DNA from 4 places in the Streptomyces sp. NRRL F-5755 genome. Region 2 is predicted to be linked to each of the others. Evidence: riboswitches for the same ligand, from Rfam matches in the RefSeq annotation. Region 2 holds a riboswitch; each other region holds the start of a gene.
The links. A riboswitch is a leader RNA that binds a small molecule or an ion and turns the genes downstream of it on or off. The one in region 2 is predicted to bind cobalamin.

Region 1 (5,685 bases), on a different contig from region 2:
AACGCCCGCTTGTACGGGGTGCGGCCCATCGCCACCACCTCGTGGACGGTGAGTTCGAAGTCGCCGCCGCGTTCCTGGGGCAGGGCGGCGATGTGCCGGGCGGTACGCGTCGGCGGCATGGACCGGATGTCCTCCCCGGCCAGCAGCACCCGGCCCGCATCCGGCCGCAGGTGCCGGTAGACGGTACGCAGCACCGTGGACTTGCCGCTCCCGTTCGGTCCGATCACTCCCGCGATCTCCCCCGGCGCGGCCATCAGATGTACACCGGCCACCACGCACCGGCCCGCGTAGGACACGCGCAGGTCCTCGATGTCGATACGCAGGCCGGGGGCGGGGCGGGGGTGTTGGTCGCCGATACGGCCACCCGTATCCACATCCACGTCCGCTTCCGTCATGCTCTTCCGGCTCATGCCCCCACTCCCAACCGCCGGTCCAGCACATAGAGCAGCACCGGCGCACCGATCAGCGCCGTCACCACCCCCACCGGCAACTCCTGGCCGTCCATGGCGGTACGGCACACGATGTCGACCACCACCAGCAGCAGCGCCCCGGTGAGCGCGGCCAGCGGCAACAGCCGTCGGTGGTCGCCCCCGACGATCAGCCGGCACAGGTGCGGCACCATCAGGCCCACGAAGGCGATGGCCCCGGACACCGCGACCAGTACGCCGGTCAGCAGGCTGGTCACCACGAACAGCAGCCGGCGCAGCCGGACGACGTCCACGCCCACGCTCGCCGCCGTCTCGTCCCCCATGGTCAGCGCGTTGAGCGCGCGGGCACGTGCCTGGAGGGCCAGCAGCCCGGCGGGCACGGCGAGCACCGGCAGGGCGAGCGTGCCCCACGTGGCGCCGCCGAGGCTGCCCATCAGCCAGAACAGCACGCCGCGCGTCTGCTGTTCGTCCCCGGCCTGGAGGACCAGGTAGCTGGTGAACCCCGCCAGGAACTGCCCGATACCGACGCCCGCGAGCACCAACCGCAGCGGCGCGAAACCGCCACCGCGCCGCGCCAGCGTCCAGACCAGCGCGAACGCGGTGAGCGCCCCGGCGAAGGCGGCCAGGGACAGGCCCAAGCCCCCGCCCAGCCCGAACGCCCCTCCCGCTCCCCCTGCTCCGAACACTCCGTCCATCCCGGCCATGACCCCCGCGCCCAGCACGATCGCGGCCACCGCGCCGAGCGAGGCGCCGTTGGAGATGCCCAGCAGGTACGGGTCGGCGAGCGGGTTGCGCACCAGCGCCTGGGTGGCCGTACCGACGAGCCCGAGCCCCGCGCCGACCAGCGCGGCGAGCAGCGCCCTGGGCACCCGCAGCTGCCAGACGATCAGATCGTCCGTACCGGGCCGCGGCGGCTCCCCGCCCAGCCGCCGGAACACCACCGACCACACCTCGCCCGGAGCGATGTCGGTGGCACCGAGCGAAACGGCGGCGGTCAGCGCGACGAACAGGGCGAGGAGGAGCCCGACGGCGATCCAGAGCGTGTGGGCGGGGCTTGGGGGCGTACGGGTGGGGCCCGGGGGCTTATCGGTGGGGCCTGGGGCCGTACCGGCGGGGCTCGCGTCCGTACGAGCGGGCCCCGCGCCCGTACCGGCCGGCCCCGCATCCGTACGGGCCCGCCCCGCAACCAACCGCCTCATCAGCGGCCCGCCCCGCCGGCAGCCAGGCCATCCGTGCCCTCCGTGCCCTCCACGCCGCCCAGCCGGTCCGGATACAGCGTCGCCGCGATCCGCCGTACCGTATCGGCGTTGCCGACCCCCGCGATGGTCGTCCGCTCCGAGCCGATGCGCAGGAATTTCCCTTCCTTCACCGCGCGCAGGCCCGCCGTGGCCGGGAACGTCCGGAGGAATTGCTCGGCCTCGTCGAACGCCTTCTCATTGGCCGCGGCGCTGCCCCGGTTCCGTACACCGAGCTGGATCCAGTCCGGGTCCTTGCCGACCACGTCCTCCCACGAGACCCGCTGGAAATCCCCCGCGCAGTCCGCAAAGACGTTCCGCGCCCCGGCCTCGGTCAGCACCGCGTTCGCCACCTGCCGGTTGCAGACGGCCACGGGCTGCTTCGTTCCCGCGTCGAAATCGAAGAAGAAATACGAGGGCCGTTTATCCGCCGGTACGTCCGCGATGGCCTTACGTACCCCGGCAACCTTCTTCTCCATCTCCGCCACCAGCTGCAACGCCCGCGGCGACGTGCCCGTGACCTGCCCGAGGCGCCGGATGTCCCCCTCCACCGCGGACAGATCCCGCTGCGGCACCTTCTTGCGCGGCGCGCATGCCGTCGAGGCCAGATAGACGTGCTTGATGCCCGCCGCGGCGAATTCCGTCTCGGTCGGGCCGGTCGCCGCCCCGCCCATGTTGCCCATCGAAGCGAATGTGTCGATGTAGAGATCGGCCCCGGAACCGAGCAGCTTCTCCTTCGGAATCACCGTTTTGCCCAGGACCGGCACCCGCTGCGCCCGGGCGTCGAGTTCACCCGGCAACGTGCCTTTGCCCGGCGGGAAACCGGTGCCGACAATCCGGTCCTCGACACCCAGCCGAAGCAGCATCTCCAGACTCGCCGCATTGCTCGTGACGATTTTCCGCGGCGCCGTGGAAAACGTCGTCTTCCGCCCGTCGCAATCGGTCACAGTCACCGGAAAGCCACTCGCCTCGCCATCCCGGCTGCCCGAGGCCCCGGCCTCCCGCCCGTCGGCGCTGCCGCACCCCGCGGCCAGCGCGGCCACCGCCAGCACCGTCACCGCCGCCGTCACCGTCCGGCCCTTCGCCCCCAACCCCGGTCCCGGACCCACCACGTGCCCATTGATACGAGGACGCATATGCCCGCTCTCCCTGCCTCTCGACTGTCCGACGGCCCGCCGGCGCGGGCCCGGATCAGGTAGTCGAGCGACCGGCGCCCCGGGTTCCCGAGGCAGTGGCCCGGTGGCCGGCGCGCTGACCGGCGGCAGCGACGGCGTTAGAGTGTCCGGGCCGTGGTGTTCGGGAAGACCGGTGACGACCGTAAGGTCCAGGCCGGAGCGGCCCTCGCCACTGTGATCGGGAAGTTCCCGCCCCTGCCCGTACGCGCCCTTCGCCGTACGGAGCCACTGGCCGCAGCCCGCGGCCGGGAAGGCCGGGGCGGGCGCGCACACCCGTCAGCCAGGAGACCGGCCACGGCATCTCACGAACTGATCCACGAGGTGCTGGAGCGTGACCACCGGATGCCCCTGTCCACAGATCCCCCCTACTCTTCTTCCCCTTCCTCCCCTTCCCCCGCTTCAGCCGCGTCGCCCTCAGCTGCCCCCGACGGCTCCCGCGGCGGCTCCCCCGATGGCCCCGCCTCCCCCCTGCCCGACTTCCGCTGGCGGCGGCAGGACACCGTGCGGACCGCGGGACTGATAGCGGTCATCGCCGGGCTGCACATCGTCGCCTTCGGCGTGCTCTTCCTGCTGGTCGTACCGCACCACTACGCGGTGGGCTCGCAGGTCTTCGGCGTCGGCCTCGGCCTGACCGCGTACACCCTCGGCATGCGGCACGCCTTCGACGCGGACCACATCGCCGCCATCGACAACACCACCCGCAAACTGATGGCCGACGGCAAGCGGCCGGTCTCCGTGGGCTTCTGGTTCGCGCTCGGACACTCCAGCGTGGTCGTCGCCATGGCGGCGCTGGTCGCCGGCGGCGCGCAGCTCGCGGGCACCCTGCTGGACGACGAATCGCGCACCCACCAGGTGCTCGGCACCGTGGGCACCACGGTCTCCGGCGGTTTCCTGTACCTCATCGCCGCGCTCAACCTCGTCGCGCTGGCGGGCATCTGGCGAGTGTTCCGCGCCATGCGACAGGGCCGGTACGACGAGACGGAGCTGGAGCAGCACCTCGACTCGCGCGGCTTCATGAACCGCATACTGGGCCGCTTCACCCGCTCCATCACCCGGCCCGGCCAGATGTACCCGCTCGGCCTGCTCTTCGGCCTCGGCTTCGACACCGCGACCGAGGTGACGCTGATGGTGATGGCGGGCAGCGGCGCGGCGGCCGGTCTGCCCTGGTACGCGATCCTGGTGCTGCCGCTGCTGTTCGCGGCCGGAATGAGCCTGTTCGACACCCTGGACGGCACGTTCATGAACTTCGCGTACCAGTGGGCGTTCTCGAACCCGGTACGCAAGGTCTACTACAACCTCACGATCACCGGCCTGTCGATCGCCGTCGCGTTCTTCATCGGCACCATCGAGCTGGTCACCGTCCTGCACGACAAGCTGGACCTGAAGGACGGCGTCACCGGCTGGATCTCGTCCATCGACCTGGACAACGTCGGCTTCATCATCGTCGGCCTGTTCGTGGTCGTCTGGGCGGCGGCCCTGGCCTACTGGCGCTTGGCCGGGGTGGAGAAGCGCTGGTCGGCGCGGACTTCGGGAGCGGAGGCCGGGGTCGGGGAGGGCGGCTGACAGAGGCTGGGGGGCGGCTGGCAGAGGTCGGGGAGGCGGCCTGACGGGACCGGGGTGAGCCAACGTGCTACGAAGCTGGCCAGACGGTACGCGATACGCCCCTGCCCCTCACCCTCTGCCCCTCCCTCCCCTCAGGTGGCCGACCCGGCCGCCGCCCCCGTCTTGAGGTCCCGCCCCCAGCGCGCCAGCTCCGCTTCGAGGTCGAGCGGGCGGAGCCGGTCCGGTTCGTCCGGCCCCGGCCAGTCCTCGCGCGGCACCCGCCACATCACCTCGAACTCGTTGCCGTCCGGGTCCTTCGCGTACACCGACTTGGACACCAGGTGATCGGTGGCGCCGACCAGCGCACCCCGCTCCGCCAGCTCCGCCGCCACGTCCGCCAGCTCGCCGAGGGTCCCGACCTCCCACGCCAAGTGGTAGAGCCCCACCCGGCCGTGCTCGGGCCCGGGGGCCGCGGCCCCCACCGCGAACAGCCCGAGATCATGATCGTTGGCCGTTCCCTCCGCACTGAGGAACGCGGCCCGCCCCGGAATCTCCGTATCCACCCGGAACCCCAGCGTCTCGCTGTAGAAGGCCACGGCGCGCGCCACATCCCGTACGTAGAGCACCGCGTGATTCAACCGCCGTACCGCCACGTCAATCCCTCACCTTCCGCTGCTCACCGACAACTTCCCGACCTGCCCGCCCCCGCCCTGCGCCGCTCACTTGCGGATCAGCAGGAACACGACCGCCACGACCACACCGAGCACCAGGGCGGCCACGCCGTACGCCAGCCGGTGCGCGCGCAGGACCGGCAGCAGCCGGTCGACCGCGTACCGGCCGGGGCCGGTCAGCGTGAGCGCCGCCGCGCCCGCGGTGAGCAGCAGCTCGTACTCGACGCCCTCGGGCGCGAAGAACCCGCCGCCCCACTTCACCCCCAGCGCGTTCACCATCGTCCCGACGAGCGCCGCCCCCGCCAGCGGCGTCAGCAGCCCGAGCACCAGCCCGAGGCCGCCCAGCGTCTCGCTGAGACCGGCCACGACGGCCATGGCCTTGCCGGACGGGTAGCCGCTGGCCGTGAAGAACTGACCGGTCCCGTCCAGCCCGCCCCCGCCGAACCAGCCGAACAGCTTCTGCGCACCGTGCGCAGCCATGATCAAGCCGACCGCGAGCCGCAACAGCAGCAGACCGATGTCGTAGGCGTGCGGGCTAGCGGCATGGCGGCCGTCGACGCCGCTGCCGTAGTCACGGAGGGGGCTGAGGGGGGAGGTCATACGAACGCTCATTTCTGTCCGGGCCCGGGCGGCC
Region 2 (5,685 bases):
GGACGCCTCGTAGGCGGCCAGCATGATCCGCTCGGAGATACGGGTGGACAGCTCCCGCGCCTCGGGCGAGTCGAAGCCGAGCCGCAGCCGGAAGAAGACGTCCTGGAGGCCCATCAGGCCCAGCCCCACCGGCCGCCAGCGCGAGTTGGAGGCGCCGGCCTGCTCGGTCGGGTAGAAGTTGATGTCCACCACGCGGTCCAGGAAGGTCACGGCCGTACGGACCGTGGCGTCCAGCCGCTCCCAGTCCATCTCGCCGTTGTCACCCAGGTGAGCGGCAAGGTTGACCGAGCCGAGGTTGCAGACCGCGGTCTCACCGTCGTCGGTGACCTCCAGGATCTCGGTGCACAGGTTCGAGGAGTGCACCACCTTGCCGGGCTCGGCGGTCTGGTTGGCGGTGCGGTTGGCGGCGTCCTTGAAGGTCATCCAGCCGTTGCCGGTCTGGGCGAGGGTGCGCATCATCCGCGCGTACAGGATGCGCGCCGGGACCTGCTTGACGGCCAGGCCCGCGGCCTCCGCCTTGCGGTACGCCGCGTCGAACTCGTCGCCGTACAGGTCCACCAGCTCCGGCACGTCGCTGGGGGAGAACAGCGACCAGTCGGCGTCGGCCTCGACGCGGCGCATGAACTCGTCGGGGATCCAGTGCGCGATGTTCAGGTTGTGGGTGCGCCGGGCGTCCTCGCCCGTGTTGTCGCGCAGCTCCAGGAACTCCTCCAGGTCCGCGTGCCAGGTCTCCAGGTAGACGCAGGCCGCGCCCTTGCGCCGGCCGCCCTGGTTCACGGCCGCGACCGAGGCGTCCAGGGTGCGCAGGAACGGCACGATGCCGTTGGAGTGGCCGTTGGTGCCGCGGATCAGCGAGCCGCGGGCACGCACCCGGGAGTACGACAGGCCGATGCCGCCGGCGTGCTTGGACAGGCGCGCGACCTGGTGGTAGCGGTCGTAGATCGAGTCCAGCTCGTCCAGCGGGGAGTCCAGCAGGTAGCAGGAGGACATCTGCGGGTGCCGGGTGCCGGAGTTGAAGAGGGTGGGGGAGGACGGCAGGTACGACAGCGTGCTGGTCAGCCGGTACAGCTCGGCGACGTCGTCCACGGCCCGCTCGCTGTGGCCCTCGGCCAGGCCGCAGGCCACGCGCAGCAGGAAGTGCTGCGGGGTCTCGATGACCTGCCGGGAGATCGGGTGGCGCAGCAGGTAGCGGGAGTGCAGGGTGCGCAGGCCGAAGTAGCCGAACCGGTCGTCGGCGCCATCCGCCAGGGCCCGGTCGACCAGCGCGTCCAGGCGCGCCGCGTGGGTCCGTACGAACTCCGCCGTGTCGTCGGCGATCAGGCCCTCGCGGTGGCCGGTGGCGACGGAGGCGGAGAAGGCGGTCGCCCCCTCCGCGGCCGCCTCCTCCGCGATGGCGCGGGTCAGCAGGCGGGCGGCCAGCTTGGAGTACTGCGGCTCGTCGCCGATCAGGCCGGCGGCGGCCTCCATGGCCAGCGAGCGCAGTTCGGCCTCGTCGGAGCCGGCGTGGCGGCCGCGCAGCGCGGCGGCGGCGATCTTGCCGGGGTCGGTGGCGTCCAGGTCGGCGGTGAGGTCGGTCAGCGTGCGCAGCAGCGCGGCGCCGGGGCCGTCCTCGGCCCGGCCGCCGGCGTCCTGCCGGGGCTTCGTGTCCTTCGCGGGCTGCACGACCTGCTGGGTTGACGCGGGCTCCGTTGGCGCGATGGTCACGTGCTGCTCTCCCTCACTCGGCGGGGGCCGGGGGAGGAGCGCGACGGCCGCGTACGGGCGTGCGGCACCCCTGGCACGGCGAGGGGCGCGCGGGCACACCGCGCAGCGTCCACCGGCCCAACCCGCGAGGCCCGGACGTATCGACGACCGCGCCGGGGGTGGCGCGGGCGTACTGCGGGCAGGTCTTCGGACTCACGGGTGCGGATTGCCGCACTTCGTACACCGTTGCGGGACAGTTCCGGATTCGCACCGGATTCCCCTGCGACGACAGCGAGCACGAGCATACATCTTGTGCTGCCTCGTGCACCCACCCCCATATCTTGTGTCGCGTTGTAACGGGGTTGTCCCGAGCCGTGGTATTCGGCAGCCGTTCCGGCGTCGTTCGCAGAGGCTCTGCGGCGCCCCTGCGAAGGCTTCCTGGAGCCGTTGCGGGCCTTGCGGCCGGGGGCTGACGGCCCTCCTGGACGGGGGCTGATGCAGGGGGCGTATTGGTGGCGCGGAATGTCCCTGATGCGTTGACCGGGACTCCTGAAGCGTATTGGCTCCTTGTCTGCTCCGTCGCCCGGCGGGGCGGGTGGGGGACGTGATGTGAGGGGGGAAACATGCGAAGAAACGGTGCTGCGCGTGGCGTGGCCAGGACCGTGGGGCTGCTGGCCGGAGCGTGTGCCGTGGCGGGGGGGCTGCCCGCGACGGCCGCTGCCGCGCGGCCGGCCGCCCCGGCGACCGAACGGGTCAGCGTCGCTGCCGACGGGACGCAGGGAAACGGTTTCTCGGGCGGTCCGACGCTCAGCGCGAACGGGCGGTTCGTGGCATTCACCTCGGAAGCCACCAATCTGGGACCTGCCGACGCCAACGGCCAACAGGACGTCTACGTCAAGGATTTACGGACGGGAAAGGTCGACCTGGTCAGCGTCGCCGGTGACGGCACCAGCGGCAACGCCCTGTCCGGATCACCCGAGATCAGTGCCGACGGGCGGTACGTGGCCTTCTACTCCTCGGCGTCGAACCTGGTGCCCGGCGACACCAACGGCGAGGGCGACGTGTTCGTCCACGACCGGCTGACCGGCCGCACCACGAGCCCCACCGCGGGCGCGGGCACGTCCCCGTACGGCTACGGGGTCCAGAACTTCGCCCTCAGCGGCAGCGGCCGCCACCTCGCCTTCGGCTCGTACCGCGCGGACCTGGTGCCCGGCGACACCAACGAGCGCCTGGACGTCTTCGTCCACGATGTGCAGAAGAAAACGACGCAACGCGTCAGTGTGGCGAGCGACGGCACCCAGCCCGACGGCCCCTCCGGCTTCCCGTCGATCAGCGCCGACGGCCGCCGGGTGGCGTTCACCTCCAAGGCGACGAATCTCACCCCCGCCGGTCCCGGCTTCCGCCGCCCGCCGCCGCAGGACCCCATGTACGTCCACGACCTGGACACCGGCCGGACGAGCGTGGCGAGCCTCGGCTCGACCGGCGCCGTGGTCGGCGTGTCGCCGTTCCCGCGGCTCAGCCCCGACGGCCGGCACGCGGTCTTCACCTCGGTTGCCGACGACGTGGTGCCGGGCGACACCAATGGCACGTACGACATCTTCGACCGCGACCTGGAGAAGGGCACCACCCGGCTGGTGTCCCGCGCGCACGACGGGGCGCAGGGCAACGGCTGGTCCTCCGACGGGCGGCTCAGCGCGGACAACCGGCGGCTCTTCTTCACCTCCACGGCGACGAACCTGGTGCCCGGCGACACCAACGGCCAGGTGGACGCCTTCGTCCGCGACCTGCGCACCGGGCGGGTCGAGCGGATCAACGTCACCGCGGACGGCGGCCAGTCGTCCTCCTGGACCAACGTCGCGGTGCCCGACGCCACCGGCCGGCTCGCGGTCTTCGACTCGCGCGACGACGGACTGGTGCCCGGTGACACGAACGGGACGGGCGATGTCTTCGTCCGCCGGCTCCCGCGCTGACGCAACGGCGACGCATCCACGTACCCACCAGGAGGAGAACCCGCCATGAGGTCCACCCGCAGCACCGTACGAAGACTCGCCGCCGTCACGGGGGTGTGCGCACTCGCCGCGCTGCTGCCCGCAACGACGGCCGCCGCGCAGCCCGCGCCGCCGTCCGGCACCGAGCGGGCCAGCGTCGCCGCCGACGGCACGCAGGGCAACGGCGGCTCGTCCGGTTCGATGATCAGCGCCGACGGCCGGTTCGCCGTCTTCGACTCCGACGCGACGAACCTGGTGCCCGGCGACACCAACGGGCAGCCGGACATCTTCGTGAAGGACCTGCGCACCGGCGCCGTCGAACGGGTCAACGTCGCGAGCGACGGCACCCAGGCCGACTCCTGGTCGTCCACGCCCACCATCAGCGCCGACGGCCGCTACGTCGCCTTCGCCTCCGACGCCGCCCACCTCGTGCCGGGCGACACCAACGCCGCCACCGACATCTTCGTGCACGACCGCAGGACCGGGCGCACCGAGAGCGTCACCCTCGACGGGCGGCCCCCGCAGGGCAAGCAGGGCTCCCAGATGCCGGTGATCAGCGCCAACGGCCGGTACGTGGCGTTCGCCTCCAGCCGTGAGGACCTGGTGCCCGGGGACACCAACAAGGCCCAGGACATCTTCGTCCGCGACCGGAAGACGGGCACGGTCAAGCGGGTGAGCGTCACCGCCACCGGAGAGCAGGCCAACGGCCCCTCCGCCAACCCGGTGATCACCTACGACGGCCGTACGGTCGGCTTCATCTCCAAGGCCGCCAACCTGCGCCCGGACCCGGCCGCGGCTGCCCGCGACCGGGCCGATCTGCGCAGACCGCACAGCTACCCGTTCTACGTGCACGACCTGGACACCGGCCGCACCGGCGTGGGCAGCCTCTCCTCCACCGGCGAGACGGTCGGCGCCTGGAACGCCTCGCTCAGCCCCGACGGCCGCTACGCGGTCTTCTCCAGCCAGTACGGGGAAGTGGTGCCCGGCCACCCGACCGGCCGGGCGGACCTGTTCGTACGGGACCTTCTCAAGGGCACGACGGAGCAGATGTCGTACACCTACGACGGCAAGCAGCCGCAGACCGGCTCCTCCGGCCTGGGCGTACTGTCCGCCGACAACGGCCGTCTGTACTTCCAGTCCTCGGCGCCGGACCTCGTACGGGACGACACCAACAACGCGACGGACATCTTCGTCCGCGACATGCGCACCGGCGTCATCGACCGCGTCAGCCGCCCCGCCGACAGCACACCCGACCAGGGCTGGTCCTCCAACGTCTCCACCGACGCCACGGGCCTGACCGCGGCCTTCGACTCGGACGCGGCGAACCTGGTTCCGGGGGACACGAATGGGGTCACGGATGTGTTCGTGCGGCGAATGCTGCCGTAACCCGATGCCGTGACCGGGCGTGCCGGGCCGGGCGCACGGGCCCGGCCGCCGCTATGCCGCCTCGTCGAGATCGCAGGTGAACGCCAGCAGCGTGATGTCCGGCACGGGCTCCCAGTCCCGCTCCGGTATGCGCGTGAAACCGATGCGCTCATACACGCGGTGGGCGTTCTTTATGTGCGGCAGGGCGGAGAGCACCATGCGGTGCAGGCCCAGGGAGCGGGCGCGGTCCATGCAGGCGCGCACCAGCGCCTCGCCGATGCCGCGCCCGCGGCCGGCGGGGACGACGGCCAGCATCCGGAACTCGCCCTCGTCGGGCCCGGCTATCTCGGCGTACGGACTGCCGGGGGCGGCGAAGGTCACCGCCCCCAGCACCGTCCCGTCGGCGTCGACCGCCGTCAGTACCTCGGCCCGCTCCGCCCGCTCGGCCACCTTGCGCAGCTCGTGCACATACGGGTCGTCGTGGCCGAGCTGCAGCAGTCCGTCCGCCGCGTAGGCCGCCACGAGGATTTCGCCGATCTCCTCGAACTCCTTCTGCCGCGCGGGCCTGATCGTGATGTCCATGGGCCCAGTGTGCACCGGGGGTCTGACAATTCCTCCGGCTCCCTCAGTGCCCCGCCGGAACCCCCGC
Region 3 (5,685 bases), on a different contig from region 2:
ACGACCAGCCCGTCGGCGACCGTGCGGCGGGCGGTGGCGACCAGCTCGTCCCAGGCGCGGTCGATGGCTTCCCGGTCCGTCATGCGTGGGCCCTCCGGTGTGCTGTGCGGGCGCGTTCCCGCCGGGGCGCGCGGGGGTGGTGCGCGGGTGGCTGCGGACACCGTACGGGCCGGGGGCGTGGCCGTGGGGCGGACCCCCGCCTTCCGGTAGCCCCATGTCGGACCGGTGACACCTCGGCGGGGATTGACCGAGCATCGACCGCCTTGTACGGATCACTCGGTACTCTTCCGGAGATTTGTCATGCACGTAGCCATGCCCGTACGTCATGCCACCCGCACGCCATGACGCCCGTACGCCGTCATGGCGTACGCACCGCGCCCGCACGTAGCCATGCCCGCACGCAGCAGTTCCCGTACGTCGTCGTCCTGGGGAGATTCCGGGAGGGAACCATGGCCCGTGACCACGAGCACCAGCCCGACCCGCGGCACGCGGCGGGCGCCCCACGGCACCCGCGCCCGCCGCGCGCCAGACGCCGCCTCACCGCCGCCACACTCGCCCTCGGCGCGCTGACCGCGGTCCTGTACACCGCCGTGCCCGCGCCGCCCGCCGCCGAGGCCGCGGGCAAGCCGCTCGGCCACGACATCTCCTCCCACCAGGGCGCCGTCGACTGGCGGGACGTACGGGCGAAGGGCGGCCGGTTCGTCTACGTCAAGGCCACGGAGTCGGACTGGTATCGCAGCCCGCACTTCTCGCGGCAGTACCGCGGCGCGCGCAAGGCCGGTCTGCTGCGCGGCGCCTACCATTTCGGCGTGCCGAACGCGTCCTCCGGCGCCGCGCAGGCCCGGCACTTCCTGCGCCACAGCGGCGGGTGGAGGCCGGACGGCCGGACGCTGCCGCCGGCTCTCGACATCGAGCACAATCCGTACAACCCGGATCGGGCGTGCTTCGGGATGAGCCGCGCGGCGCTGGTCCGGTGGATCCGGGGGTTCAGCAACGAGGTGCTGCGGCAGACCGGGCGGCGGCCGGTGATCTATACGACGGCGCGGTGGTGGAACGGCTGCACCGGCGGCAGCCGGGCGTTCGCCGCCACCCACCCGCTGTGGCTGGCGAACTGGCACAGCACGCCCGGGAAGCTGCCGGCCGGCTGGGCGTACCCGAGCTTCTGGCAGTACGCGAACCACGGCACGCTGCCGGGCGACCAGAACAAGTGGAACGGCACGGCCGCCCAGCTCCGGCGCTTCGCCCGGGGCTGAGCCGGGAGACCGGGCGCGGGACGTCATGGGGCCTGGGCATATGCCGCACGGCGTCCGGTACGCCCGGGACACGCGGGGCTCCCGTGCTGATACGTACGGGGCCCGCGTGACGTCCCGGGCGCCTCCGCGCTACCCCTGCGGGGGCGTCACCGCGGCGCCCGGCCCAGTTCACCTTCCGTTCACCCGTCGTCCGTACGGTCCCGAGCGTTACTGACCATCGAACTGATTGCCTGGGTGAATGGAACACATCACGCTTCTCATCGGGATCGTGATCGTCACGGCCTTGGTGTTCGACTTTACGAACGGCTTCCACGACACGGCCAACGCCATGGCCACCACCATTTCCACCGGGGCGCTCAAGCCCAAGGCAGCGGTGGCGATGTCGGCGGCCCTCAACCTGCTCGGCGCGTTCCTGTCCGTGGAGGTCGCCAAGACCATCTCCGGCGGCATCATCGACGAGACCGCCGGCATCAGACCAGAAGTGATCTTCGCCGGACTGGTCGGCGCCATCGTCTGGAACCTCGTCACCTGGCTCGCCGGGCTCCCCTCCAGCTCCTCGCACGCCCTCTTCGGCGGTCTGATCGGCGCGACCCTGGTGTCCGTCGGCGCGAGCGGCGTGCACGGCGGCGCCGTGGTCATGAAGGTCCTCATCCCGGCCGTCGCCGCGCCGATCGTGGCCGGCCTGGCCTCGATGGCCGCGACCCGGCTGACGTACCGGCTGGCCCGCGACCGCGCCGAGGAGGACACCGCCAAGGGCTACCGCGCCGGGCAGATCGCCTCCGCCGCCCTGGTCTCCCTCGCCCACGGCACCAACGACGCCCAGAAGACGATGGGCGTGATCACCCTCGCGCTGATCACCGGCGGCGTCGTGGCGCCGCACGCCGACCCGCCGCTGTGGGTCATCGCCTCGGCCGGCCTGGCCATCGCGCTCGGCACCTACCTGGGCGGCTGGCGGATCATCCGCACCATGGGCAAGGGCATCACCGACATCCAGCCGCCGCAGGGCTTCGCCGCCCAGACCGGCGCCGCGGCCACCATCCTGGCCTCCTCCCACCTCGGCTTCGCGCTCTCCACCACCCAGGTCTGCTCCGGCTCCGTCATGGGCTCCGGGCTGGGCCGCAAGGGCGGCGTGGTGCGCTGGTCCACGGCGGGCCGGATGGTCGTCGCCTGGGGCCTGACGCTGCCGGCCGCCGGCCTGGTCGCGGCGGGCGCCGCGCTGCTGGCGGACCAGGGCGACTGGGGCATCGCGGCCGTCGCGGTCCTCGCGCTCGCCGTCTGCGGCGCGATCTGGGCGGCCTCCCGGCGCAAGCCGGTGGACCACACCAACGTCAACGAGGGTCCGGCCGCGGAGCCCGCGGGCGTCGTCACCGCCGCCCTGCAGGCCGTCTCGCCGCCGCCCGCCGGCCCGGTCGGGTCCGTCCCCGCGGCGGCCGAGGCTGTCGAGGCCACGGTCCCGGCGCCCGCGATGGCCGACGCGCCGCTCGCCGACCCGGTCGGCGCGGCCCCGGTGATCGCCGACCCGGTGACCGCCGATCCGGTGGCCGCCCACCCGCACGAGACGCACGGGACCAAGCGCCGCGCCAAGGCCGGCTCGGCCGCCGGCTGACCCCGACGTACGCCTCCCCCGGCTTCCACGAAGGAACGAGAACGCAATGAGCATCGACTGGGCAGCGCTCGGCCAGGTCTTCGGCGTCACGCTGGTCGTGACGGTCGGCATCGTGGGCCTGTTCACCCTCGGCATCGTCGGTACGTCCCGCAAGCCGCGCCAGGAGGGCGAGGCGGTGGCCGCCGACGGTCCCGGCGGGGCGGCGCGGACCGGTGCGTACGCCTGCTTCGCGCTGTGCGCGGCGGCCGTGGCGTACGGCATCTACCTGATCGTCGCCGCCTGACCGGCACCGGCACGGCGCCCCGGGGCGTCCGGTGACCGCGGCGGGTGCCGCGGTCACCGGACGCCCCGTCGCCGTATGCCGGGCACCGGGCCCTGTGGCCTTGGACACAGCCGTGAGCGGGGCCCCGCGCCGCAGGTCAAGCGCGAGTTGACGGGCTTCGCGGAGCGTGGTGGACTGCCGGAGCCAATCGGCGACAGATGAGGAAGTCCGGTGAGAATCCGGCGCGGTCCCGCCACTGTCACCGGGGAGCGCTCCTCCATCAAGGGCCACGGTCCGCGTCCGGGACGCGGGTTCCGTACGGACTGGAAGGCCGGGGGAAGCGCCGATCCGGGGAGCCAGGAGACTCTCGTCGCCGTACCCGTCGAACCAGGGCGCGGACCCTGAGTGAGGACCTACCGCCATGCCCGGCCGCAGTTCGAGACCTGCTGGACGTACCCCGCTGCCCCTCCGAGGCGCGACGGCGGTCTGATCCGATGCGTGCCGAACACGCCGGCTACGCGTGCGGCGCGGCCCTGGGTTTCCTCGGCGACCTGGTCGTGGGCGATCCCCGGCGCGGCCACCCGGTGGCCGCCTTCGGGCGGGCCGCGGCGGCCGTGGAGCGCCGCCTGTGGCGCGACGACCGCGGACGCGGGGCCCTGCACACCGCACTGTGCGCGGGCGGAACCGCCGCCGGTGCCGCGCTCCTCACCCGTGCCGTACGCCGCTCCCCCGCCGTCTCCGTAGCACTGACCGCCGCCGCCACCTGGGCCGTCCTGGGCGGCACCTCGCTGGGCCGCGAGGCGCGGGCCGTCGGCGGTGCGCTCGCCGTGGGCGACCTCGATGTGGCGCGCGAGCGCCTGCCGCACCTGTGCGGGCGCGACCCGCAGGCCCTGGACGGGCAGCAGATGGCGCGCGCGGTGGTCGAGTCCGTCGCCGAGAACACCTCGGACGCGGTGGTCGGCGCCCTGGTGTGGGGCGCGGTCGCGGGCGTGCCGGGGCTGCTGGCGTTCCGTGCCGTCAACACGCTGGACGCGATGGTGGGCCACAAATCACCGCGCTACCGCCGCTTCGGGTGGGCCTCGGCCCGCCTCGACGACGTGGCCGGCTTCCCCGGCTCGCGGCTGACCGCCGCGCTGGCGGTCCTGTCCGGCCCGGACCGGCGGGGCGCGTGGCGCGCCTGGCAGCAGGACGGCGCGTCGCACCCGAGCCCCAACGCGGGCCCGGTGGAGGCCGCTTTCGCGGGCGCGCTGGGCGTACGGCTGGGCGGCACCCTGGCGTACGGCGGCCGGGTCGAGCACCGGCCGGTGCTCAACGGCGGCACCGGGCGGCCCGTCGCGGTGGCGGACATCGACCGGGCCGTACGGCTGTCGCGCCGGGTGAGCGCGCTGGCGCTGGCGGCCACGGTCACGGGCCGTCTGGCGGCCGGTGCGGTACGCCGGTCCCGTACGGCCAGGAGGTCCAAGTGAGCAGCAGCAACGTACGGACGGCGAGGAGTGCCAGGTGAACGGTTCGGGTGGGGCGCCGCTGGGCGGCGGGCTGCTGGTGGCCGGCACCACGTCCGACGCGGGCAAGAGCGTGGTGACGGCGGGTATCTGCCGCTGGCTGGCCCGCAAGGGCGTCAAGGTGGCGCCCTTCAAGGCGCAGAACATGTCGCTGAACTCGTTCGTGACGCGCGAGGGCGCGGAGATCGGGCGGGCGCAGGCCATGCAGGCCGCGGCGGCGCGCGTCGAGCCGAGCGCGCTGATGAACCCCGTACTGCTCAAGCCGGGCAGTGACCGCAGCAGCCAGGTCGTGCTGATGGGTAAGCCGGTGGGCGAGCTGAGCGCGCGCGGCTACCACGCGGGGCGCCAGGAGCGGCTGCTCGGTACGGTCACGGACTGCCTCCAGGAGCTGCGCCGTACGCATGACGCGGTGATCTGCGAGGGCGCCGGCAGCCCCGCGGAGATCAACCTGCGGCGCACCGACATCGTGAACATGGGCATCGCGCGCGCTGCCCAGATCCCGGTCGTGGTGGTCGGCGACATCGACCGGGGCGGCGTGTTCGCCTCGTTCTTCGGCACCACGGCGCTGCTGTCCCGGGAGGACCAGGCGCTGGTCGCGGGCTATCTCGTCAACAAGTTCCGCGGCGATGTGACGCTGCTGGAACCCGGCCTGGAGATGCTGAAGGGGCTGAGCGGACGGCCCACCCTCGGGGTGCTGCCGTTCGCGCACGGCCTCGGCATCGACGAGGAGGACGGCCTGAGGGTGTCGCTGCGCGGCGCGGTCCGCGAGAGCGTCGTCGCGCCGCCGCACGGCGCGGATGTGCTGCGCGTCGCGGTGGCCGCCGTACCGCTGATGTCGAACTTCACGGACGTGGACGCGCTGGCCGCCGAACCGGGCGTCGTGGTGCGCTTCGTGGACCGCCCCGAGGAGCTGGCCGACGCCGACCTCGTGGTGCTGCCCGGCACCCGCGGCACCGTCCGCGCCCTCCAGTGGCTGCGCGAGCGCGGCATCGCGGACGCGGTGCGGCGGCGGGCCGCGGAGGGCCGCCCGGTGCTCGGCATCTGCGGCGGCTTCCAGATGCT
Region 4 (5,685 bases), on a different contig from region 2:
ATCTGCCCGTCTCCCACCCCTTTCTGCCAAGGTTGCGAAGCCCCGCCACCCGTACGGCCACTAAGGTGTGCCGCGCGGCAGCGACGGAGGGGGCACCGTGAGCAAGATCTACGCCGGGGCGCGGCTGCGCCGGCTGCGGGAGGAGCGGGGGCTCAGCCAGGCCGCGCTGGCCCGCATACTGGCCATCTCGCCCAGCTACCTGAACCAGATGGAGCACGACTCGCGGCCGCTGACCGTGCCCGTACTGCTGCGGCTGACCGAGGCGTTCGGGGTGGACCCGGGGTTCTTCGCCGAGCGGGACACCAGCCGCGTGCTGGCGGACCTGCGCGAGGCGCTGGCCGACGAGCTGGCCGCCGCCCAGGTCTCCCCCGCCGAGCTGTCCGAACTCGCCTCGCGGCAGCCCGCCGTGGCCTCCGTCCTGCTGGATCTGGGGCGGCGCAACCGGGCGCTGACCGAGCGGCTGGCGGAGGTGGCGGAGGGGCGGGACGGGACTGCCGACCCGGCCGCGCCGCTGTCGCCGCACGAGGAGATCCGCGAGTTCTTCTACCGGCGGCAGAACTATCTGCACGAAGCGGATACCGCCGCCGAGGCGCTCGCCGCCGAACTGGGCATCCGCCCCGGCGAGGTGGGGCGCGCGCTGGCCGCCCGGCTCACCGAGCGGCACGGCGTACGCATCCTCGACACCCCCGACGGGCCGCTGCACCACTACGACCCGGCCGCCCGGGTGCTGCGCCTGTCGGCGGGGCTGCGCCCCGGCCAGCGGGCCTTCCGCATGGCGACCCAGCTGGCCCTGCTGGAGGCCGGTGACGAGCTGTCGCGGCCCGCCTCGGAGGACTTCGAGGAGGGGTCGGCCACCTGGTCGCTGGCCCGGATCGGCGTGGCCAACTACTTCGCGGCGGCGCTGGTGCTGCCGTACGGGCCGTTCCACGCCGCGGCGGAGGAACTGCGGTACGACATCGAGCGGCTGACCGACCGCTTCGGCCTCGGCTACGAGACGGTGTGCCACCGGCTGAGCACCTTGCAGCGGCCGCGCCGGCGCGGGGTGCCGTTCTCGTTCGTACGGGTCGACCGGGCGGGCAACATGTCCAAGCGACAGTCCGCGACCGGCTTCCACTTCTCGCGGGCGGGCGGCACGTGCCCGCTGTGGAACGTCTACGAGGCGTTCACCGCGCCCAGCCGCATCCATGTGCAGATCGCGGCGATGCCGGACGGCCGCCGCTATCTGTGGACGGCGCGTACGGTCACCCGGCACCGCGGCGGCTGGGGCGATCCGGGCAAGACCTTCGCCATCGGCCTGGGCTGCGAGATCCGGCACGCGTCGCGGCTCGTCTACTCCGACGGGCTGGACCTGGACAACGCCGCGGCGGCCACGCCGATCGGCATGGGCTGCCGGGTCTGCGAACGGCTGGAGTGCCCGCAGCGGTCCGTGCCGCCGCTCGGCCGGGCACTGGTCATCGACGAGAACCGCAGCACGTTCGTGCCGTATCCGGTGCGGGGGGACTGAGGCCGGCGGCCGGCCGCTCTGGACTTACTAGGGCGTCCAACTATATGTTCGTGAGCACGGCCCGCGGTGCAGGGAAGCCGGTGCGAAACCGGCGCGGTCCCGCCACTGTGACCGGGGAGTGCGCCGCCGAGCAGGACGCCACTGACGCGAACGCGTCGGGAAGGCGGGCGGCGCGCGGTGATCCGGAAGCCAGGATACCGGCCGCGGGTGTTTCTTCCGTGTTGTCCACGAGGATGGAGCAGACACGCATGGCACCGGTGCGTACCCACGGCCCAGGTGATCCGGCCCGGCCCGCGGCACCGCCCGCGGACTGACGGTTCCACGCCTTTCGCGTCCCACGGCCCCGCCGCGTGCCGCGCGCCCTCCGCGCCGCTCGCGCGCCCGGCCGTGCCATCCCCGGGTCTCACCTGACGAGAGCAGGCTCCCATGGTCCGAGAACTGACCCATTTCATCGGCGGCAAGCACACACCGGGAACATCGGGTGCATACGGCGATGTGTACGACCCCAACACCGGCACCGTGCAGGCCCGCGTCCCGCTCGCGGACCGGGACGAGACGACGGCCGCGATCGCCGACGCGGCGGCGGCACAGCCGGAGTGGGGCGAGTGGAACCCGCAGCGGCGCGCCCGGGTGCTGCTCGAATTCCTGCGCCTGGTCGAGGGCGAGCGGGAGTCGCTGGCCCGGCTGCTGTCGGGCGAGCACGGCAAGACGATCCCGGACGCGCACGGCGATCTTCAGCGCGGGCTGGAGGTGGTGGAGTTCGCGGCCGGTATCCCGCACCTGCTCAAGGGCGAGTTCACCGACAACGCGGGGACCGGCATCGATGTGCACTCGCTGCGCCGCCCCATCGGTGTGGTCGCCGGGATCACCCCGTTCAACTTCCCCGCGATGATCCCGCTGTGGCAGGCCGCACCGGCCCTCGCTTGCGGCAACGCGTTCGTGCTCAAGCCGTCCGAGCGGGCGCCGTCGGTGCCGCTGCGGCTGGCCGAACTGTTCCTGGAGGCGGGGTTGCCGCCGGGTGTCCTCAACGTCGTGCACGGCGGCAAGGAGTCGGTGGACACGCTGCTGGAGGACCCGCGCGTCGAGGCGCTGGGCTTCGTCGGCTCGACGCCCGTCGCCGCGCACATCTACGCGACCGCCGCGGCGCACGGCAAGCGCGCCCAGTGCTTCGGCGGCGCCAAGAACCACCTGATCGTGATGCCGGACGCCGACCTCGACCAGGCGGTGGACGCGCTGGTCGGCGCCGGGTACGGGTCGGCGGGCGAGCGCTGCATGGCGGTCTCGGTCGCCGTACCGGTGGGCGAGGAGACGGCCGAGGCGCTGGTGGCGCGGCTCAAGGAGCGGATCGGCACGCTGCGCATCGGCCGCAGCGACGACCCGCACGCCGACTTCGGGCCGCTGGTCGGCCGGGACGCGCTGGACCGGGTGCGCGCGTATGTCGACCTCGGCGTCACGGAGGGCGCCGAACTGGTCGTGGACGGTCGGGGCTTCACGCTGCCCGGCCACGAGGACGGCTTCTTCGCGGGCGCCTCGCTCTTCGACCGGGTCACCCCGGACGTGCGCATCTATCAGGAGGAGATCTTCGGGCCGGTGCTGTCGGTGGTACGGGCGGCGGACTACGAGGAGGCGGTGCGGCTGCCCACGGAGCACCCGTACGGCAACGGCGTGGCGATCTTCACCCGGGACGGGGACACCGCACGGGACTTCGGCCGCCGGGTGAACACCGGCATGGTCGGCGTCAACGTCCCGATCCCGGTGCCGGTCGCGTACCACACCTTCGGCGGCTGGAAGCGGTCCGGCTTCGGCGACCTGAACCAGCACGGCCCGGACGCGATCCGCTTCTGCACCCGCACCAAGACCGTCACCTCGCGCTGGCCCTCCGGGGTCAAGGAAGGCGCGAGCTTCACCATCCCGACGATGGGCTGAGCGCGATGAGCGTCATGACCACCGCCACCACGACCGCATCCCTCACCCCGGACCAGCTCGCCATCGTGGAGACGACGCTGGACTTCGCGCAGGAGCACATCGCGCCGCACGCCGTGGCCTGGGACCAGGACAAGCACTTCCCCGTGGACGTGCTGCGCAGGGCCGCCGCGCTGGGGCTCGGCGGGATCTACGTACGGGAGCGGTCCGGCGGCTCCGCGCTGAGCCGGGCGGACGGCGTGCTGGTCTTCGAGGTGCTGGCCACCGCCTGCCCGTCCATCGCGGGCTATCTGTCCATCCACAACATGGTCGCCTGGATGATCGACCGGTACGGCGACGAGGCGCAGCGCGCCCGCCTGCTGCCCGGCCTGTGTTCGATGGCGGACCTGGGCAGCTACTGCCTGACCGAGCCGGGCGCCGGGTCCGACGCGGCGGCGCTGCGCACCCGCGCGGTGCGCGACGGCGACGACTATGTGCTCACCGGCGTCAAGCAGTTCATCTCCGGTGCCGGGACCTCGCGGGTGTACGTGGTGATGGCCCGTACCGGCGAGGACGGTCCGGGCGGCATCTCCGCGTTCATCGTCGAGCGGGACGATCCGGGGCTCTCGTTCGGCCCGAACGAGAAGAAGATGGGCTGGAACGCGCAGCCCACCCGGCAGGTGATCCTCGACGAGGTGCGTGTCCCCGCCGATCGGCGGCTCGGCGCGGAGGGCGACGGTTTCCGCATCGCGATGAGCGGCCTGAACGGCGGCCGGCTCGGCATCGCCGCCTGCTCCCTCGGCGGTGGGCAGAGCGCCCTGCACGCGGCGCAGGCGTACCTCGCGGACCGGGAGGCGTTCGGCGGGCGGCTGCTGGACGCACAGGCGCTGCAATTCCGCCTCGCCGACATGGCGACGGAGCTGGCCGCCGCCCGCGCGCTGGTGCGGCAGGCGGCCGAGTCACTGGACCGGGGCGATCCGCAGGCGCCACAGCTGTGCGCGATGGCCAAGCGGTTCGCCACCGACACGGGCTACTCCGTCGCCGACCGCGCGCTGCAACTGCACGGCGGCTACGGCTACCTGAGTGAATACGGCATGGAGAAGATCGTCCGCGATCTTCGTGTCCATCGGATCCTGGAAGGGACGAACGAGATCATGCGCCTGATCGTGGCCCGCGGGCTGACCGGAGCGGGGGCCGGCGGCGGCCGTACCAAGACCGGGACGGGGGCCGCCCGATGACCGGCACCCCTGTACGCGACGGCTCTGCGACGCCCGGCGACTGCGTACTCCTGCGGACCGAAGGCCGCGCGGCGTACCTCACCCTCAACCGCCCCAAGGCCCTCAACGCCCTCGACCACACCATGGTGCGCCGGATCGGCGCGGCGCTGGCCGGGTGGGAGCACGACCCGGCGGTGGAGACCGTGGTGATCGGCGGCGCGGGTGAGCGCGGGCTGTGCGCGGGCGGGGACATCCGCGCCATCCACGAGGACGCGCGGTCCGGCGGCGGCGCGGCGTCCGCGGCGTTCTGGCGTGACGAGTACCGGCTCAACGCCCGTATCGCGCGCTATCCCAAGCCGTACGTCGCCGTCATGGACGGCATCGTGATGGGCGGCGGCGTCGGCGTCTCGGCGCACGGCAGCGTCCGGATCGTCACCGAACGGTCCAAGGTCGCCATGCCCGAGACCGGCATCGGCTTCGTACCTGACGTCGGCGGTACGTATCTGCTGGGGCTGGCGCCCGGCGAACTGGGCACCCATCTGGCGCTGACCGGCGCGCCGGTCAGGGCCGGGGACGCGCTGCTGTGCGGGCTCGCCGACCACTTCGTCCCGTCGGAGCGGGTGGCGCGGCTGGTGGCGGACCTCGCCGCCGCGCCGGTGCCCGAGGTGCTGCCCCGCTACGTACAGGACGCGCCGGGCGGCGAACTGGCGGCCCACCGGGAGTGGATCGACCACTGCTACGCGGCCGGCACCGTCGAGGAGATCGTGGACCGGCTGCTCGGCAGCGGCGTCCCGGAGGCCAAGGAGGCCGCCGAGACGATCCTCGCCAAGTCCCCCACCGCGCTGAAGGTGACCCTGGCCGCGCTGCGCCGGGCCCGTGACCTGGGGCCGCTGGAACGCGTCCTGGACCAGGAGTACCGCGTCTCGTGCGCGGCGCTGTCCGCACCGGACCTGGTCGAGGGCATCCGCGCCCAGGTGATCGACAAGGACCGTACGCCGCGCTGGTCCCCCGCCACCCTCGCCGAGGTCACGGACGAGGACGTGGCCCGGTTCTTCGCACCGC

Region 1: linked by a shared signal. The riboswitch ahead of ADK86_RS29225 (HoxN/HupN/NixA family nickel/cobalt transporter) and the one ahead of ADK86_RS18945 (ribonucleoside-diphosphate reductase subunit alpha) in region 2 are both predicted to bind cobalamin.
Region 3: linked by a shared signal. The riboswitch ahead of ADK86_RS36190 (cobalamin biosynthesis protein) and the one ahead of ADK86_RS18945 (ribonucleoside-diphosphate reductase subunit alpha) in region 2 are both predicted to bind cobalamin.
Region 4: linked by a shared signal. The riboswitch ahead of ADK86_RS12770 (CoA-acylating methylmalonate-semialdehyde dehydrogenase) and the one ahead of ADK86_RS18945 (ribonucleoside-diphosphate reductase subunit alpha) in region 2 are both predicted to bind cobalamin.

The regions. Positions count from the first base shown of each region.
Region 1 is NZ_LGCW01000284.1:113,240-118,924, forward strand. Features, by position in the region: gene ADK86_RS29210 (ABC transporter ATP-binding protein) at 1-323, opposite strand, end outside; gene ADK86_RS29215 (FecCD family ABC transporter permease) at 407-1,627, opposite strand; gene ADK86_RS29220 (ABC transporter substrate-binding protein) at 1,627-2,733, opposite strand; cobalamin riboswitch at 2,937-3,150, shown strand; gene ADK86_RS29225 (HoxN/HupN/NixA family nickel/cobalt transporter) at 3,148-4,401, shown strand; gene ADK86_RS29230 (VOC family protein) at 4,533-5,033, opposite strand; gene ADK86_RS29235 (DoxX family protein) at 5,100-5,651, opposite strand.
Region 2 is NZ_LGCW01000230.1:11,788-17,472, reverse strand. Features, by position in the region: gene ADK86_RS18945 (ribonucleoside-diphosphate reductase subunit alpha) at 1-1,704, opposite strand, end outside; cobalamin riboswitch at 1,864-2,001, opposite strand; gene ADK86_RS18940 (TolB family protein) at 2,334-3,653, shown strand; gene ADK86_RS18935 (TolB family protein) at 3,699-5,057, shown strand; gene ADK86_RS18930 (GNAT family N-acetyltransferase) at 5,109-5,618, opposite strand; gene mctP (monocarboxylate uptake permease MctP) at 5,662-5,685, opposite strand, start outside.
Region 3 is NZ_LGCW01000309.1:9,056-14,740, reverse strand. Features, by position in the region: gene ADK86_RS36210 (class II aldolase/adducin family protein) at 1-83, opposite strand, end outside; gene ADK86_RS36205 (lysozyme) at 450-1,253, shown strand; gene ADK86_RS36200 (inorganic phosphate transporter) at 1,492-2,859, shown strand; gene ADK86_RS36195 (hypothetical protein) at 2,906-3,142, shown strand; cobalamin riboswitch at 3,340-3,488, shown strand; gene ADK86_RS36190 (cobalamin biosynthesis protein) at 3,616-4,587, shown strand; gene ADK86_RS36185 (cobyric acid synthase) at 4,646-5,685, shown strand, end outside.
Region 4 is NZ_LGCW01000103.1:59,245-64,929, reverse strand. Features, by position in the region: gene ADK86_RS12775 (short-chain fatty acyl-CoA regulator family protein) at 98-1,504, shown strand; cobalamin riboswitch at 1,545-1,725, shown strand; gene ADK86_RS12770 (CoA-acylating methylmalonate-semialdehyde dehydrogenase) at 1,931-3,430, shown strand; gene ADK86_RS12765 (acyl-CoA dehydrogenase family protein) at 3,436-4,644, shown strand; gene ADK86_RS12760 (enoyl-CoA hydratase/isomerase family protein) at 4,641-5,685, shown strand, end outside.